Roseimaritima multifibrata: one gene and its partner. The protein of the gene in region 1 interacts with the protein of each later gene in a pairwise test. Links are inferred from orthologs where the notes say so. Each region holds a gene or a part of one and is shown on either strand. Other genes may lie near its edges. The genes, in order: dnaX and dnaE.

What was found.
Region 2: the proteins of dnaX (region 1) and dnaE interact in binary tests that used the Escherichia coli proteins (3 or more experiments, as listed by UniProt). The link is inferred for Roseimaritima multifibrata from one-to-one orthologs.

Annotation. Positions count from the first base shown.
Region 1 is NZ_CP036262.1:1,896,841-1,905,067, reverse strand. Bases 1-2,931 are described here. They hold dnaX (DNA polymerase III subunit gamma/tau), read left to right. Parts: upstream 1-381; coding sequence 382-2,481; downstream 2,482-2,931. Other genes in these bases: recR (recombination mediator RecR), read left to right, coding at 2,865-2,931; FF011L_RS07000 (YbaB/EbfC family nucleoid-associated protein), read left to right, coding at 2,511-2,861. Outside these bases: more of recR, read left to right, coding at 2,932-3,467; rpoN (RNA polymerase factor sigma-54), read left to right, coding at 3,562-5,061; FF011L_RS06985 (SHD1 domain-containing protein), read left to right, coding at 5,106-6,236; FF011L_RS06980 (IS3 family transposase), read right to left, coding at 6,373-7,230; FF011L_RS26775 (transposase), read right to left, coding at 7,236-7,520; DNA polymerase/3'-5' exonuclease PolX, read right to left, coding at 7,604-8,227. UniProt on the Escherichia coli protein: Part of the beta sliding clamp loading complex, which hydrolyzes ATP to load the beta clamp onto primed DNA to form the DNA replication pre-initiation complex.
Region 2 is NZ_CP036262.1:6,607,436-6,616,864, reverse strand. The notes cover bases 3,630-7,762. They hold dnaE (DNA polymerase III subunit alpha), read left to right. Parts: upstream 3,630-4,001; coding sequence 4,002-7,562; downstream 7,563-7,762. Other genes in these bases: FF011L_RS23910 (prenyltransferase/squalene oxidase repeat-containing protein), read right to left, coding at 7,703-7,762; FF011L_RS23920 (ATP-binding response regulator), read left to right, coding at 3,630-3,895. Outside these bases: FF011L_RS23935 (3-keto-disaccharide hydrolase), read right to left, coding at 1-619; FF011L_RS23930 (class I SAM-dependent rRNA methyltransferase), read left to right, coding at 879-2,087; FF011L_RS23925 (FHA domain-containing protein), read left to right, coding at 2,226-2,885; more of FF011L_RS23920, read left to right, coding at 2,963-3,629; more of FF011L_RS23910, read right to left, coding at 7,763-8,776; mutM (bifunctional DNA-formamidopyrimidine glycosylase/DNA-(apurinic or apyrimidinic site) lyase), read right to left, coding at 8,883-9,429. UniProt on the Escherichia coli protein: DNA polymerase III is a complex, multichain enzyme responsible for most of the replicative synthesis in bacteria. This DNA polymerase also exhibits 3' to 5' exonuclease activity. The alpha chain is the DNA polymerase catalytic subunit.

The DNA of each region.
Region 1 (8,227 bases):
CCACCGATTGTCCGTTCACTATCCTTTCCCTTAATAATTGCGGGCTCGCGATCGATTGGTGCGACTTCGGTCGCTGAAGAGGTGGGCCTCCCCCTTTGACATCCAGGCGGATCGGGTACAGAATCAAGCCTGTTGGTGTGTGGCAAAGCGATGCCGCATAAGCAGCAGAAGCGAGTCACCTACAGCGCGGCGTAAGACTGAACGACCAACCTTTGGATTGGGTTCGGCTTGAATTGCCTGGCGGTGGCGGCCCTTGCGATGGGGAACCGTGAACCTGGTCAGGCCTTAACTGGAGCAGCCATAAGCGGGGTACCTTTGTGTGGGGGTCGCCTCCGGCAGGCAATTTTCTTTTTCGCAGTCCGCATTTCGACAGCAAATCCAATGGCCGATTCCGATCTGCAAAGTGACCCCAATTCTGATAAATACGTCGTGGTTGCACGACGTTACCGGCCCAAAAGTTTTGGCGAGCTGGTTGGCCAAGGTCACGTCGGACAAGCTCTAAAAAATGCGATTGAAACCAATCGTGTCGGACATGCCTACCTGTTCACGGGGGCTCGCGGGGTCGGAAAAACCAGCACCGCTCGGATTTTCGCTAAGGCACTGAACGCTCCCGAAGGGCCGACAGCCACTCCAGACAACGATAGCGACATCTCCCAGGCAATCGACGCAGGCGAAGATATCGATGTGCTGGAAATCGACGGAGCCAGCAATCGCGGAATCGATGAAATCCGCTCGCTAAGAGCCGGGGTTGGAGTCCGCCCCAGCCGTGCTCGCTACAAAATCTACATTATCGACGAAGTTCACATGCTGACGACAGCGGCGTTTAACGCGCTGCTGAAAACGCTTGAAGAGCCTCCCGAACACGTCAAATTCATTTTCTGCACGACCGATCCGGAAAAAATCCCGATCACCGTCCTGAGCCGCTGCCAGCGATTCGATTTTGCTCCGGTCCATGCCGACGAGATCATGGGCCGGCTGAGAGAAATCATCGATTCCGAAAAAGCGGAAGCGGATGACGAAGCTCTCCGCTTGCTGTCGCGCCGCGCCGCAGGATCGATGCGAGACAGCCAGTCACTGCTGGAGCAAGTGTTAAGCTTCAGTTCTGGCAAGCTGACCGTCGAAACCGTCCACAGCATGCTGGGGACGGCCGATGACCAGCGATTGCACGACCTGACGACCGCCCTCATCGAACGCGATGCAAAATCGGCGATTGAACAAGCCGACTTGGCGACTCAGGCCGGAGTCGACGCAGGCCAACTGGGGGAACAGTTACTCGGACACTTCCGCGACCTGTTGATCGCCACGGTGGGCTGCGAGCCCGCAATGCTCCGGTTCTGCAGCGAATCGATGCACGATGAACTGAAAAAACGAGGTTCCTCGTGGGGCGTGGCGACCATCCTCGCTGTCGTTTCCCTGCTGGATCAGACATTGGTTCGGATTCGACAAAGCGTTCACGGGCGAGTGCTGCTTGAAATCGCTTTGATCCAGATCTGTCAGCTCCCCGACCTGCAGCGGATGGCGGATTTGATGGCGGGTGTGAAACAGAGCACGCCTGCCCGCATTTCTGCGACAGGCGAAAAAAAAAAGTCTGAACCGCTAGCAGCCGCTCCGGCGGCCAGCACTCCCGCCACCGCTCAGCCAGCCGCGGCAGATGCACCAGCTTCGGTTCCAGAGCTATCGCAGCAAGCGGAAATCCCGAAGGAACCGCAGGCTCAGCCAGAGAGCACCGCTCCAGCAGAAACCGCAGCGGCGCAAACTGCTCCAGCGCAAACCGCAGTTGCAACTCCGGCAACCGCACCTGCGATTGCCGCTACCCAGGCACCGCCCACGACTCCGCCGGCCCCCACCACTCCGCCGGCAGCCCTCTCTGCACCGCCCCCTCCTTCCATCGAAAATCTTGGGCCCGCGGACGTTTCGGAACCGGTCGGCGCGACGCCTCAGACAATTGGAACCTCCAAACCACCTCCACCCCGTGTGGAACCGGCCGCTACGCCAGCTCCCGCCGCAGCGACCGCCAGCGAGACGCCGAAAGCACCATCGCCCCCCAAAGAGCTGCCCACGTCCTATCCTCCCCCGGAATGGACCCCCGCAGGAGTCTTGGTGCTCTGGAAGCGTTCAATTGAAAGGCTGGACGATCTGACGGCGGACCTTGCGCGCCAATACAGCAAGGTGGAACTGGTCGAAGAGGGCCGAATCCGGGTCCTTTTTCCAGCCGATTTGAAACTGACGAAATCCCGTTGCGACAAACCAGAACAAAAAAGTAAGCTAGAAGAGGCTTTAGCAGTCGTCGCGGCACGCCATGTGCTGATAGAATCAGGCTTCGACAAAAATGTGGTTTCCCAGCCGCGAGCTCAACCGGTCAGTACATCGGCGGAGCGTAAGCAGAGACACCGGGGACTGCAGACGGACCCATATGTCAAGAAGTGCATGGAATTGTTTGATTTAGAAGTCGTTCGGGTCGACGACCCGCGCCCCTCTTAGTTGCAGCTCGGTACCCCATAAGGACGTCGATGTTTAAGTTTGGAAATCTGGCAGCCATGATGGGCAATTTGCAAAAATTGCCACAAGCGATCACCGAGATGACCGCTCGACTGCAGGAGGAACGCTTTGAGGTCGAAATCGACCAAGGGATCGTCGTGGCTCAGTTCAACGGGATCGGCGAGATGGTATCGATCGATTTCGATGGTCAAGCGCACGAGAGTGGCGTATTGCAAGAAGCGGTGAAAGCGGCGGCCAGCGAAGGCCACATGATTGGAAAGCAGCGATATGCCGCTGCGATGCAGGAAGTGGCGGCCGGCTTGAAACTGGATGGGTTGCCGGGTCTCGATGGTGCACTCGCCTCTTTGACGGGTGGGCAATAGGCTGTGTTTTCCCAAGAATCGGGAGCCGTTGTCGAACTGGTCGACCAACTTGGAAGGTTACCTGGAATCGGTCGCAAATCGGCCGAAAGGCTGGCCTATCACTTGCTCCGCGTCCCCAAATCCGAAGCTTTGGCATTGGCCGCTTCGATCACCAATGTTCGTGAGAACGTTCGCTACTGCGAAACCTGTTTTAATTTATCGGAGGGGCCAGCCTGCGAGATCTGTCGCAACCCGAATCGCGATAAATCCAGGTTGTGCATTGTGGAACAGCCTCGCGATTTAATGTCCCTGGAACAGGCAGGCGTCTATCAAGGTCTGTATCATGTACTCTTGGGCCGGATCGCTCCACTGGATGGAATTGGCCCTGACCAACTGACAATCGATCCGCTAATCGATCGCGTTCGGACAGGAAATTTCAACGAAGTGATCATGGCGACGAATCCGACCCTGGAGGGAGATGGAACGTCTCTGTTTATCTCCAATCTGTTAAGCGAGTATCCCGTCGAGGTGACTCGACTGGCTCGCGGCATCACTTCGGGCAGTATCCTCGAATATGCCAACAAAGAAATCTTGGCCGACGCCCTCACGGGACGCCAAAAACTGTAGTTCGCTTGCCTCACTTTTCTGCCCTCGGACGAATCGCTTTAGAATCTTCCGCAAGGGCATTGGTGTTCACAATATTTAACTGGAGTCCACTCTGATGCGCATGTCGATGGGGCTAGAAGCCCGGCAACTGCAAGTTCAGAAGATTGCCCCGCGGATGATCCAGTCAATGGAAATCCTGCAGCTCCCGACGCTTGCTTTGCAGGAGCGAATCGAGCAAGAAATCAACGAGAATCCTCTGCTTGAAATCCAGGAGAGCGATCCGTTGGCTCCGGACGAGAGCGACGATTCCAACGAACCCTCCGCCGACACTCGTGCCGAATCGGAAAAAGAACTGGTCGTCGATAACGACCACGACAACAAAGATGATTTCGAACGTTTGCTGAACATGGACGGCGAACTGCCGAACACTTTTGACGATTCGTTTCGACGGTCCAGCAACCGCATCCAGGAAGAAGGCGATCGCCGCCATGACCTGATGGCGAACGCAGAAATGCGTCCCGAATCGCTAAATGATTTCCTCCTGCATCAACTGGCGGAAATGGACATCGATGATCGCGTCGAACAGATGGCCGAGCGAATCATCAGCACGCTTGATGCACGCGACGGTGGCTATTTAAGAATGCCCCTCAATGACTTGCTGCCAGCCAACCACACCAAAGAAGACCTGGAACTGGCTCAGGAAGCGTTGGCGGTTGTGCAGTCCCTAGAACCAAACGGTATCGCTGCCCGCGACCTGCGTGAGTGCTTGCTCCTACAACTGACGCCGGACCTGCCGTACTACGAAGAGATGAAAACGCTGATCAGCGGGCATCTTCAGGATTTGGCCGAAAACCGAATGCCGATCATCCAGCGGAAATCAGGGTTGACGATCGACGCCATCCAGGCCGCCAGGGAGACGATGCACAAACTGAACCCGAAACCGGGAAACGCCTTCACCAAAACCTACGTTCCCAACGTCACTCCCGACGTCATCGTTGAACAGGACGAAGACGGGAAATACAAAGTCCGCTTGGATGATGACCGCGTCCCTCAGTTGTACATCAGCGAATACTACCGAAAACGCCTGCAAGACCCAACCAGCACCGATGAAGAACGAGAATTCATCAAAAAGAAAATCAACGGAGCCCAATGGTTGATCGATTCGATCGAACAACGTCGTAGCACCTTGACGAAAGTCGCCGAAGCGATCGTCGAACACCAAAAACGATTCCTCGATGAAGGCCCCGAAGCGATTGAACCGCTGAAAATGCAGCAGATCGCCGACAAGGTCGGGGTGCACGTGACCACCGTCAGCCGAGCGGTCGACGATAAATGGGTGCAGACGCCCAGGGGCATCTTGCCGATGAAACGGTTTTTCGTCGGCGGGACCCAAAACGAAGATGGCGAAGATGTTGCCTGGGATACGATCCGCCTGAAACTGCAAACCGTCATCGACAAAGAAGACAAAAGCAAACCACTAAGCGATGAAGATCTAGTCGAAGAATTGGGGAAAGCGGGCATGACCGTTGCTCGCCGAACCGTCACCAAATACCGTAAAAAAATGGGAATCCCCAGTAGTCGTCAGCGACGCGATTGGTCTTTGGTGAAAAAGTAACGCTGATACCCGCCCTCCTTTCCCGAGCCTGCCCGAGATTCACGATGCACAACCTTTCCTACCGCCGCCCCGCGTTCCTGCTTGCCTTTGGCTTGATGCTCTGCGCGCCCCTCGCGTTTGCGGATACCTGGACCGACAGCACGGGCAAGTACCGCGTTGAAGGGACGTTTGAGAGCCTTGAAAACGGAGTCGTCCATATTCGCACTCCGGAAGGCAAACTCCTGTCCGTTCCACTGAACCGGCTGGATGCAGCTAGCGCGGCCCTGGCGAAACAGAACCAAGCTAAAATGGCTCCAGCAAATCCTGGAACCGCAAATGGAGCGACGAAGCCCGCCGGAAATGCAACCGCCGCCCAATCAAAACTGGGGCCAAACCCAACCGCTGCCGAAACCGCTCAGGTCGTTAGCCAAGCGGCCGCCGATTTCGATCTGGTCACGCTATGGGACAGCATGCCACCGACCTATCAGCAGGATGTCGCCGCCACGGTCCGCCTTCAAGTCGCGGCAGTAAATGCGAACACCTGGAACGGGATCAAAAATTTGATCCAGCAACTGGGGACGATCCTGCAAACCAAGCAGGAACTGATGATGAACAATCCGACGCTTCAAGCAATCTTGCCCGCAGACCCCAAAACCAACCAGACACTCGCCGCGTCAGGCGATCTGCTGTTGGCGATCTCCAGCAGCCCTTTGACCGACCGTCAAGCCATGCTGGAATTCGATACTTCCACTCTCCTGGCTGAAGATTTTAGCGATATCCGCTCGGCCTTCCAGAAACTGTCGACGTCCGCCGGTGATCTGCAGGGGACTCCATTCACCGGGATGGCAGACGTCCCTAAAGTGGTCGTCCTTTCAGAAACCGACAACGAAGCGATGGTCCAAATCACCGCAGGTGAAAAGGTGACCGAACAGGCTTTCACCAAGGTTGAAAACCGCTGGGTCCCCGCCGACATGGCGGCCAACTGGAAAGAATCGATCGCCGAAGCTCAAGCGACGGCTGAAAAACTGAAGACACCAGAAGGTCAGCAGCAAATGGCTCAGATCAACATGGGACTGATGGTGGTGGGGGCTCCTGTTCAACAACTGGCAGCCGCCCAAACCCAAGAGCAGTTTGACCAAGTGATCGAATCGGTCCAGCAGATGGTCGGTTCGATGATGCCGAAGCCCGGCCAGTAAGTTTTCGTGGCTGACCAACTGCCTTGCCAACGCCCTACGTTCGCCCAGACCCACGACAGGCTCTGGCGAGCGTAGCTACCACGGTGGCGGCTTGAGGTGGTGCCGGTTTTGGGGGCCACCGGGAAGCTTGCGCCGCTCATGCGGCGGCTTCGTACTGTGTCGGCGTGAGGTAGCCGAGAGATGAATGTCGGCGATCGGTGTTGTAGTACTGGATGTACTCAGTCAACTCGCGTTTTGCGATCGCCATACTCAGGTATTCGGCCATACCCATTTCAGTCTTGAGAGTTCCGAAGCATGATTCCATAAATGCATTGTCGTAGCAGTCGCCCGCACGACTCATGCTCTGTCGCATTGATGCACGAGAGAGAATTCCACGATACCGCTTTCCTGCATATTGGCCACCACGGTCAGTGTGGTGAATCAATCCTGCCGAAGGCTGCACAGCTCGAATCGATCGCTGAAGAGCTGTCACAGCGAGTTGTTCAGTCATGTCATCGCGGAAATCCCATCCAACAATCCGGCGTGAATAGCGATCCATCAGCGTGGCAAGATATCCAAAACCAATACCATCGACGGGAATGTACGTAATGTCGCCTACCCAAAGTTGACCAAAGGTGGTCGGTTCTAGCAGATCCAGCAAAAGGTTAGGACTGTACCCAAGCCGATGTCGACTTTCGGTGGTTCGCGGCTTAAACGATTTCGGCTGAATCGCGCGAAGTCCTGCATCTTCCATGAGTTTTGACACTCTGCGACGGCCGCAATGAATGTCCATTGTCTTCAGTTCCTCAACGATTCGACGGCTGCCATAGCGGCGTTTATGCTTTCGGAAGACCGCAGTGACGATCGGCAGTAACGCGGCATCAGACTCATCGCGCTCCGAGCCTCCGGAACGCTGCCAGGCTTGAAAGGAAGACCGATTGAGCGATAGGAAATCACAGACCTCTCGCTCGGATGCTATCTGCAGCTGGACAATCGACGCGGCAGCGGGATAGATTTCGGCTACTCGTTGCGGCCGAAAATGATTAACGCTTTTTTTAAGACGTCGCGCTCCCGCTCGACGCGACGCAACTGATTCTCCAGCTCTTTGACCCGATCATCCATCGCGTCGGCCACCGGGCCTGCGGCTGTCAACTGCTGCTGTTTCCACCGACGGACGATGGTTGGGCAGGTAATGCCCAGACGTTCTGCCACCGACTTTGCGGAGTGCCCATCGAGGAGCATTTGAACTGCCTCTCGCTTAAAGTCTTCATCGTAAACCCGTCGCGTTTTTGCTTTCTTGGCCATCCATGATCCCCAGGAGCTTGTGGTTGATAGTCATACCAAATTTTTAGCTTCCTGGTGGCCCCCAAAACCGGCACCACCTCAGCTTAGCTTGTTTGGGGCGACAGGTAGCTTGCTTTAAAATCATCCCAAGGGCGAGTATTGGCGACGTCGTTCGCCGCCAATCCGCCACGCCTGCCTTGCAAGACTCCGTACTGCATCACATCCAGCCCATCGATACTGTGCGCGTCGGTGCTGATGACGATCGGAACACCGGCTCGGCGAGCGGCAGCTAAGTGCACTTCATTCAGATCTAACCGTGCCGGATTGGCATTCAGTTCCAGCATTTTGCCATGATCGGCGGCGGCCTGAATGACGGCTTCCATGTCGACGTCGTAGGGTGGTCGACGATTGATCAGGCGGCCCGTCGGATGAGCGATGATATTGACGGAGGGATGAGCCAGGGCTCCAAGAATTCGGTCGGTGATCTGTTCTCTCGGTTGTTTCTGGCCGTAATGGATACTGGCGATAATCCAGTCCCCTTCCGCCAAACAATCATCGGGCAAATCCATCCGTCCGTCTTCGAGAATATCACATTCAATTCCCTTCAGGATTTGTAGGCGGCCCTCATATTCCGGACGGATCTGTTCGATCAGTTTCCACTGCGCTCGCAGGCGATCGGGATCCAATCCCCCTGCCATCGCAACCCGCTGCGAATGGTCGGTGATCGC
Region 2 (9,429 bases), 4.7 Mb from region 1 along the record:
GGTACGGGGTGTCCCCTTTTAACGCGAAGTGGTTCTGGATCAGCACACCGTTATGGATTGCGGTGATGTAGGCTGGTGATTCCAGGCTGCCATCTTCGGCAAAACGCGGGGCGGTCCAGAAAATGTCATAGGTGTTCCACTCGCCTGGTTTGCGCATCGCGTTCACTTGCGGAGGCGTTTGCTTGTAGATCGCACCTGCTTGGCCGTCGTGATAGGTTTCGTTCTCGTAGGAATCAAGCACCTGAAGTTCGTAGGTGCCCATCATGAAAATACCGCTGTTGCCTCGGTCCTGTCCGGTTCCTTTCGCCGGGGTAGGAGCAGACCATTCCACATGCAACTGGCAATCACCGAACGACTCTTTCGAAACAATCTGGCCTTTTCCCGAAAATGCGATCCCGTCGCGGACCGGCCAGTTTTCGCCATTTTCCCACTGCGATAGGTTGCTGCCATCAAAGAGGACAATCGCATCGGAAGGGGGAGAGGCGTTGGTTGCACCGGGGTCGACGATCGGGGGGGCCTCCCATTTGATTCCGTTTAAATACTCTTCACCGTTTAGCGATGGAAGGGCTGTGAGAGAAAGGCAGCAAGCTGTTAGGAACGCATATTTCGGAAGGTTCATGGATGTTTTTTTGCCGAAAAAGGGAAACGGGTAGGTAGGTTGGGGGCAACAGCATCGGAAAGGCGGGGTCCATCATGACTGCAAGATCATTGACCGTCCACGCAAAATTCCTGGCTCTATTGTAGCAATACGGCGGTGTGGACTTGATTTACGGCTGATTTGGCCGGTACGTCGCTGGAATGCGGCTGGTGAGGTAGGATCTGCGTTGGTTCTTTAAAGTTGTGAAAAGATTAGACAAGCTTTTTTGTAGGATTCCCAGGTGAAATTGCCTAGCATCATTGTTAAACCCTCACGTCAGTTCCCCTTCTTGGCTCGGCATCCGTGGGTTCATTCCAGTTCGCTTGCGGAATCGAAAGAGGTTTATCCGCTGGGCCAAGAGGTCGATTTGGTTCAGCACGACGGCACCTGGTTAGCGCGAGGCTTGTACAACCCATCAAGCGGACTGAAGGTCCGGCTGTACAGCTGGGATCGTAATCAGAACTTGGATACCGATTTTTTCACCACCAAAGTCGATCAGGCGATCGCTCGACGCCGGTTGGCAGGTTTCCTGCCGGGCGACCCGCAAGCAACTTTGGAAGGCGTTCTAACCGCGTCGCGTCTGATTTTTAGCGAAGCGGACGGTTTGAGCGGATTGATTGTCGATCAGTACGCCGACTACTTGGTGGTTCAGATTGCCGCCGGTGTGATTCAATTGCGTCAGGAAGCGATTCTGGATTTCCTACAGGAGCGGTTAAAGCCTCAGGCTATTTTTCTGCGAACCGACGCCAAGACGGCGCAGAAAGAAGGGATCGAGCAGCAAGAGGGATTGGTCCGTGGGACGGCACCTGAGGGCGCCATCCTTTATCAACAGAACGGGTTGCAATTGGCCGTCGATCTACTGCACGGGCAGAAAACGGGCGGTTATTTAGATCAGCGGGACAATCACGCTGCGGCGGCTAGGTATTTGGTTGGCCGGCGCGTTCTGGACGTCTGCTGTTATGCCGGCGGGTTTGGGTTGGTGGCCGCTGCCGCCGGGGCAGCGCATGTGATCGGAGTCGACAGCAGCGAGAAAGCGCTCGATTTGGCCGCCGCCAATGCGGCGCGAAATCAGCTGACGAATCTAAGCTTTGAAAAAGCCGATTGTTTTGACTATTTGGCCAAAGCGGACCGACCGGAAGTGGACGCCGTGATCCTTGATCCGCCACGATTTGCTGGTTCACGTCGGCAGGTGGACGCGGCACTACGGGCTTACACGAAATTGAATCGAGACGCGATTCGTGGGCTGCCTGCCGGTGGGATTCTTGTCACCAACAGCTGTAGCGGGAGCGTCAGCCGCAGCGATTTTATGAACATGTTGGTGAATGTTGGCAGAAAAGAAAATCGAGATATCACGGTTCTCGAAACCCGTACCGCTGCCGCCGACCATCCGCTTCGGATTTCCTGTCCCGAATCGGATTACTTAAAGTGCTTCATTTGTGAAGTCCAGTAGCATAGACTGATAGGCACCTTGTGGAAGACCGTTGATTGTCGGCCAAGCAGTGGCCACAATTAAGGCATGGTTGATTGTCCGTTCGAATGCGGGCGGGTGTGCCTACCCCTTTCCTGAGACCTGCTAGATGAGCCTTGCATGTCAGAGATCACGATTACGATTCTTCATGGTGCCGACCGGGGCAAGGTCTACCGCGAATTGACAGTCCCGATGACGATTGGGCGTGAGGAAGGTAATTCCATCCAGCTAAACGATGAACGGGTAAGCCGTTGTCATCTGAAAGTTCAGCGGGACAATGACCGCTTGGTCCTGACCGATTTGGATAGCACCAATGGGACCAAGGTAAATGGCCAGGAAACCCATCTGCGGATTTTGCGGTATGGGGATCTGATTGCGGTTGGCCGCAGTTTGATGTTGATCGGCAGCGACGAACAGATCGCTCAGCGAATGGCTCGACTGAATGCCAAGAGTGGAGACGGGGATTCATCGGTCAGTCGAGAATCGGCTTCTTATGATGGTTCGATGGGGTTTGATGTTGGGGATGGTACGCCGCCCCAGTTGGCTGGATTGTTGGGGTTGATTGAGCCCCCTGAAATTCCAGACCGCATGTCAGCCGGGCAAGCCGCTCAATTTTGTGAAATCCTCGAATACCTGCAGGCTCGCCTGCAGAAACTGATTGAATCGGCCGAAATCGATGATGCAACGCAACAGGTTCAGGTCAATTATTCGACTTGGCAGCGATTGTTGGACCTCCAGGCTCGCTTGGCGACTTTGGTTCGCAGCGTGGCCAATCCATAGGGGGCATCGCAGCACAGTAGCGGGCAAACTGATTAGCCTTTTACGATTTCTCTCGAAGCGGCGATCAGGGCCCATTCATGGATGATTGTCATTCGATTCTTGCGGAGGCGATTTCGCTGGTCGATCCGCCCGCCTGTTTGGTCGTGGATGGTAAAATCCTTGTGGCCAACGCCCCTTTGCAGGCTTTGCTGGGACCGATCGACCACTTGGATGATCTTGTTGCCGCTGCGGATCGGGCGACCGTCCGTCAAATATTAGAAGCGGCCGCTCGGGTCCCGTCGCAGCGTGTTGCCGGTGACGTGCGTCTGCTGCAAGAGAACGAATGGAAAGAAATTCGCGCTCGCCAAGTCGTGCTACAGGACCGGCCGATGATCCTTGTCGAATTCGTGCAAGAGAGCGAATCGTTAGAATCGTTGGCCGGGGGGATTGCCCATGATTTTAACAACGTTCTTTCACCGATCCTGATCCTTAGTAATCTGATCTTGGCGCAGAAAAGTCTTTGTGGGGACGTTCGGCAATGGACGCAGGAGATCGCACAAGCAACGGGGCAGGCTGCCGGACTGGTCCGTACGTTGCTGCGGAGGACAAAGCAGCAAGAAGAAGACATTGGATCCGGTTCCACGCTGGAGACCGTTGTGGACGAGAAAGAGATGTCGCTTGTTGGGCACCGCGTGTTGGTTGTCGAAGATGACGAACTGGGATGTCGCGTTTTGGTGCTGGGGCTGGAGATGTCGGGGATGGTCGTGACCGCCTGTTCGAACGGGGCGCAGGCGATCAAACGTTTTCGGGAAAATCCATCGCTGTTCGACGTGGTGGTTTCCGATTTGATGATGCCGGAATTAACCGGGGACATCCTGGCGACACAGATTAAGGAAATTCGGCCCGAAATTCCTTTTGTGATGCTGAGTGGGTATGGGCAGTGGGGCGCGGAATTAGCGGCGGTCGACGCCTGGTTGTGCAAGCCGGCGCCGGTTGGCAATCTTGTCTCCGTGATCCGTTCCATGTTGTAGTAGGGGCGGAGCTGTTGAAGCGAGCGGGCTGTTGTGACGATCAAGTAGTTATCACAATGAATCACCGCCCGCTAGTTTTCTTATCGTTGTACTTAGGATCGAGCTGATGGATACCAGACCCTTCGTTCACCTTCATTGTCACAGCCACTACAGCCTGCTGGATGGAGCGGGCGATATCGGCAAGTTGATCGGTCGCTGTAAAGACCACGGGATGAATGCGCTGGCATTGACCGACCATGGGAACTTGCATGGTGCGTTGGAATTCTATCGGAAAGCAAAATCGGCGCAGATCAATCCGATCGTTGGTTACGAAGCCTATATCGCGCCCGGCAGTCGATTTGACAAAGGGGGAGCGGGGAGCAGTAAAGATGCAAGCTACCACCTGACCCTGTTGGCCAAAAACCGAACCGGTTTTAAGAATTTGGTCAAGTTGGCTTCGGCTGCCAGTTTGGAAGGATTTTATTTCAAGCCGCGAATCGACAAGGAAATCCTGAAAGCGCACAGCGAAGGGATCATCTGCCTGTCGGGGTGCGTCAGCAGTGAATTTAGTCGAGCGGTCTTGAAGGGGACCGATACCGCAGATGCGGTCGACGAAGCGAGAAACATCGCCGCCTGGTTCCAGAAAGTTTTCCCCGATCGATATTACATCGAGGTCATGAACAACGGGGTCGACATCCAGCGAATGCAGCTGGAAGGGGCCGTTGATATCGCTAAGCAGATGGGGTTGCCAGTTGTCACTACCAGCGACACGCACTACGTCGATCCCGAGGATGCGGAAGCACAGGATGTGATGTTATGCATCAATACCGGGCGATTCCGCACAGACCAGTCGCGGATGAAAATGGATGGGAATCAATATTTCCTCCGTAGCCCCGAACAGATGTATGAAAAATTTCCGGGCTTGGAAGATGCCGTCGCGCGCAGTCAAGAGATCGCTGACAGCGTTGATATCGACCTGGAACTGGGCAAGCACTTCTTCCCGAAATTTGAATGCCCGGATGAATTGACGCCGATCGAGTACCTCCGGCAATTATGCATCAAGGGGCTGAAGGATCGGTACCAAGGGAACGAAGAACGGCTGGTCGATGGCGAATTGACGGAAGTGGTGGTTGCTCGACTGGAGCGTGAATTAGGCGTTATTGAAAAACTGGGTTTCCCAACCTACTTCTTGATCAACTTTGACTTTGTCCATCATGCTCGCTCGCTGGGGATTTGGGCGACGGCTCGTGGTAGTGGTGTGGGGGCAATCGTCTGCTATGCGTTGTATCTCTCGCACGTCTGTCCGCTGGAATATGACTTGCTGTTTGAGCGATTTCTCGATGAAAGCCGGCTAGAGCCGCCCGATATCGATATCGACTTTGAAAAAGAACGGCGTGTCGAGATCATCCAGTACGTGAAGGAGCGGTACGGGAACGACAACGTTTGCCAGATCGGTACCTTTGGGACGCTGGCGGCAAGGGCTGCGATCAAAGACGTCGGGCGTGCCCTCGGGATTCCCTTGATGCGCGTCAATCAGGTTACCGAAATGGTCCCTGATGAACTGAAGATCACGATCAGCAAGGCATTGGAAAAGAGTGATGATCTAAGGCTGACGTACGAGAACGATGCCGAGATCCGCGAAATGCTGGATCTGGCGATGCGAATCGAAGGCCTGGCTCGAAATGTGGGGACACACGCTGCGGCGGTGGTGATCGCCGACCGCCCGCTAACCGAATTTGTGCCGCTGGGCCGAGTTCCGGGGAAGCAGGATGTGATCACCCAGTGGGCGATGAAAGATGTCGAAGCGGCCGGTCTGCTAAAGATGGACTTTCTGGGGCTGCGGAACTTGACGATGCTCTCCCGAGCCGTCGCGTTTGTCAAACAGACCACCGGGGAGACGATCGATCCGCTGAAGTTTCCTCTGAAGGATAAGGCGACCTATCAGTTGCTGCAGCGCGGGGAAACTAAAGGGGTCTTCCAGTTGGAATCGGGCGGGATCCGTGACCTCCTGCAGCGAATGAAGCCCGACAGTTTCCACGACATTATTGCGACCGCGGCACTCTATCGACCGGGACCACTGGAAGGTGGGATGGTCGATATGTATGTCGATATTAAGCACGGTCGCTTGCAGCCGGAATACAAGCATCCGGTGCTGGAAGAAATCCTTGCCGAGACCAACTCGGTTATGGTTTACCAAGAACAGGTGATGCGGATTTTGAACCGGCTGGGAGGAATCCCGCTGGCCAGTGCATACACTTGTATTAAGGCGATTAGTAAAAAGAACGAAGATCTGATCAATGAAAACCGCGATAAATTCATCAGCGGTTCCGTTGAATCGGGGTTGGCAGAAAAAGATGCCGTAGAAATCTGGAGTTTGATTCAGAAGTTTGCCGGTTACGGTTTCAATAAATCGCACAGTACCGCATACGCATTGATCGCCTTCCAGACGGCTTATCTGAAGGCACACTATCCTGTCGAATTCATGGCCTCGCTGCTGGCCAGTGATATCTCGTCACGAAACTTCAAACGCAAAGACCCGATGGTCGAGCATATGGAGGATTGTGAGCGGATGGGCATTGAAGTGGTGAACCCCGATGTCAATCACAGCGACGCCGATTTCTCAGTCAATGATGGCAAAATCTATTTTGCCTTGTCCGCCATCAAAGGTTGCGGTGGATCGACCGGTGTCGCGATCGAAACCGAACGGAAGAAGAACGGTCCCTTTAAGGACATCTTTGATTTTTGTGAACGGGTCGATCCTGGCGCCTGTAATAAATCGGCGATTGAAACCCTGATCAAAGCGGGGGCGATGGATAGCTTTGGAGCCAAACGAAGTCAGTTGGTAGCCGTCATGGAACGGGCTATGCAAAGTGGAGCTGCAGCCCTCGCAGACAAAAAAAGTGGTCAAGCAAGTTTGTTCGGCGATTTCGAAGAGGAAGAAGATGCACCGACCGCCGCTGATACGTTGCCCGACATGGAGGAAACACCGGAAAGGCAAAAGTTGATCAGTGAAAAGGAAGTGCTGGGTTTCTATCTGACCAGCCATCCGCTGGCAGAGTATGAACCCAAACTATCCGCTTTCCGTTCACACCAGACCGATCAACTAGGGCCGCTGAAGGATCGTGCTGAGGTCATGATCGGAGGGATGATCAGTTCCGTGAAGATCGCCCATACCAAAAATAGTAAACCAGGTTCTCCTTCCAAATACGTTAACTTTGATTTGGAAGATATGCAGGGTGCCATTCGCTGCATCATGTGGCCCAATGGTTATGCCGAGATGGGAGAAAAGGTTATCTCTGACTCGGTGGTGATGGTGCGAGGTGTCTGTGACAAGCGTGGCGGCGGCGATGACGTCAATTTAATTGTCAATGAATTGGTTCCAATCGATGAACTGGATGGCCGCTATACCCGTGGGATCCGGGTTCAGATCGACCAGGAAAAACATAGTGAAGAAATGCTGCCACAGATTCGCGAAATCATTCGCGGGTATCCAGGTAAGCAGGAGTTACTGTTCGCTGTAAAGGTGACCGATGGTCATGTCATTCACATGCGTAGCAAGAGCACTCAGCTGGAATTGACAAACGAACTGCGAGCCAGATTGGATGACCTGCTGGGGATCGGAGGCTACAAGATGCTGACGACTCGGCCGCAATTGTCCCAGGGCGGCGGGCCTAAGTGGAAGAAGTAGCGCGGGGGTGGTGGAGTTTGTTTTTGTGCTCCCTTTGTTGGGAGACACGGAGACACGGAGACACGGAGACACGGAGTGAAGGAGTGAAGGAGTGGCGGAGTGGCGGAGTGGCGGAGTGGCGGAGTGGCGGAGGTTGTTTTTTATCTTTGATAGATTGGTAGGAAACCTCGGTCTAGCTGCAACATGATTAAGTTGCAGGCGGTCACGTAGACCGGATGGATTTGCCCCTCCCAGTATCCGTCGGGGCGTTGGTCCGAGACAATTCGGTCGTACAGCTGGTCGCGAAATTTCAGCCAAAGGTCGTCGCCTTGGCGGTAGACGACTTGGCTGTAGTAGAGGTAGGTGTAGTGCCAGTGACCGAATGCCCCTGCAGTATCATTGATGTTGTGCAGGTTGTCTTTTGAGTACTTCAGCATGTCGGGAATGTGTTCGCTGGCATCGTCCCCGGCGTTGTAGAGGGCGGCCAGAGCGGCTGCCGTAATCGCCGGCCGACTGCTTCCCGTTTGACGACTGCTGTAGCTGATTCCGCCGTCGGGGTTCTTGCAGACGTAGATGTACTCTTTGGCCTGTTCGATGATTTTGGCAGGGACCGCGATTCCGGCGTTGCGGCAGCCGCGAAGGCCTTGCACTTGCGTGATCGTGGTCGATCCCTCATCGAAGTTATTTCCTTCACGAGCGGAGACGTAGCCCCAGCCACCCGCGGGGGTTTGGGCGTTGCCGCTGAATTCGACCGCTCGACTGAGCACATCGACCAGTTCATCGCGACGTTCAATCAGCCCTTCTTCCCCTAGGACTTGGGAAAGAAACAGCATTGCGAATCCGTGCCCGTAGGTGTACCGGCTATCGGTTTGAGGGTCTCCGATCAGTCCGTTGGAGCGTGATTTGCTGATCAGGTAATCGGTCGCGCGGGCCAGTTCTCGCGCGTAGGGGCCCTGGGTCGTGGTCGATCCGCTGGCAATCATTGCGGTCCCGGCGAGGGCTGCCATCGCCGTGGGGTAGACCTGCACGTTCCACTGGCCGCGAGAGGATTGGGTTTTTCGCAACCACTCCAGCCCCTTGGTCGTCGATTCGGTCCACCGCGGATTTCGAGCCGCCGCGAATAACGAAGTCGGTTGGCTGCTGCCAAGCGTGACCGCTGCGGCGCCTCCCCACAACGCTTTGCGTAGAAGGTCGCGGCGGGTGGTCGCAGCTGATAGGGCGAGCTGGTCTGTCATTGCCATCGATCCTGGGCGTTGGGAATGTCGATAATAGGGAAGGCCGGCGGAGCGTGAATTCCCTCGTCTATTGTGGCAGTCGGAGGCTACGGGGACTAGGTCGATTTTAGCCGATCGTGACGTGCAACCCGCGTTTTTGCTGGCATTTCGGGCAGAAAAAAGTGGCTCGCTGTGCTTGCACGATGCGGCGAATGGAACCGTCGGTGCAGCGAAAACAGGGATGATTTTCGCGGTCGTAGACCTGGTGGTGGTTTTGGTAGCCCCCTTCATGATTGAGGGCGTTGCGGTAGGTCCCGTCGGCTAGCGTTGACCCTTCGTATTGAATCGCTTTTTCTAATACCTGACGGATCGCCGAATCGATCCGTTGCCATTGTTTCTTGGTCAGATTAAGGCATTTGGTCCGCGGGTCGATTCCTGCGAGATGGAGGATTTCGGCGGCATACAAATTTCCGATTCCTGCGACCGCTTTTTGATCGAGGAGGGCGACCTTGATCGCTCGTTGGCTGGTTTGCAGTTTTTCACGTAGCTGTTCCCAGGTGATCGACAGCGCATCGATGCCCAGCCGATCCGTGCCAAGATGGCTTTTCAGGCCTGCTGCGTCATACCACCGAAACGTCCCCAGGCCGCGTCGATCCCAGAAAAGCAGCTGGTCG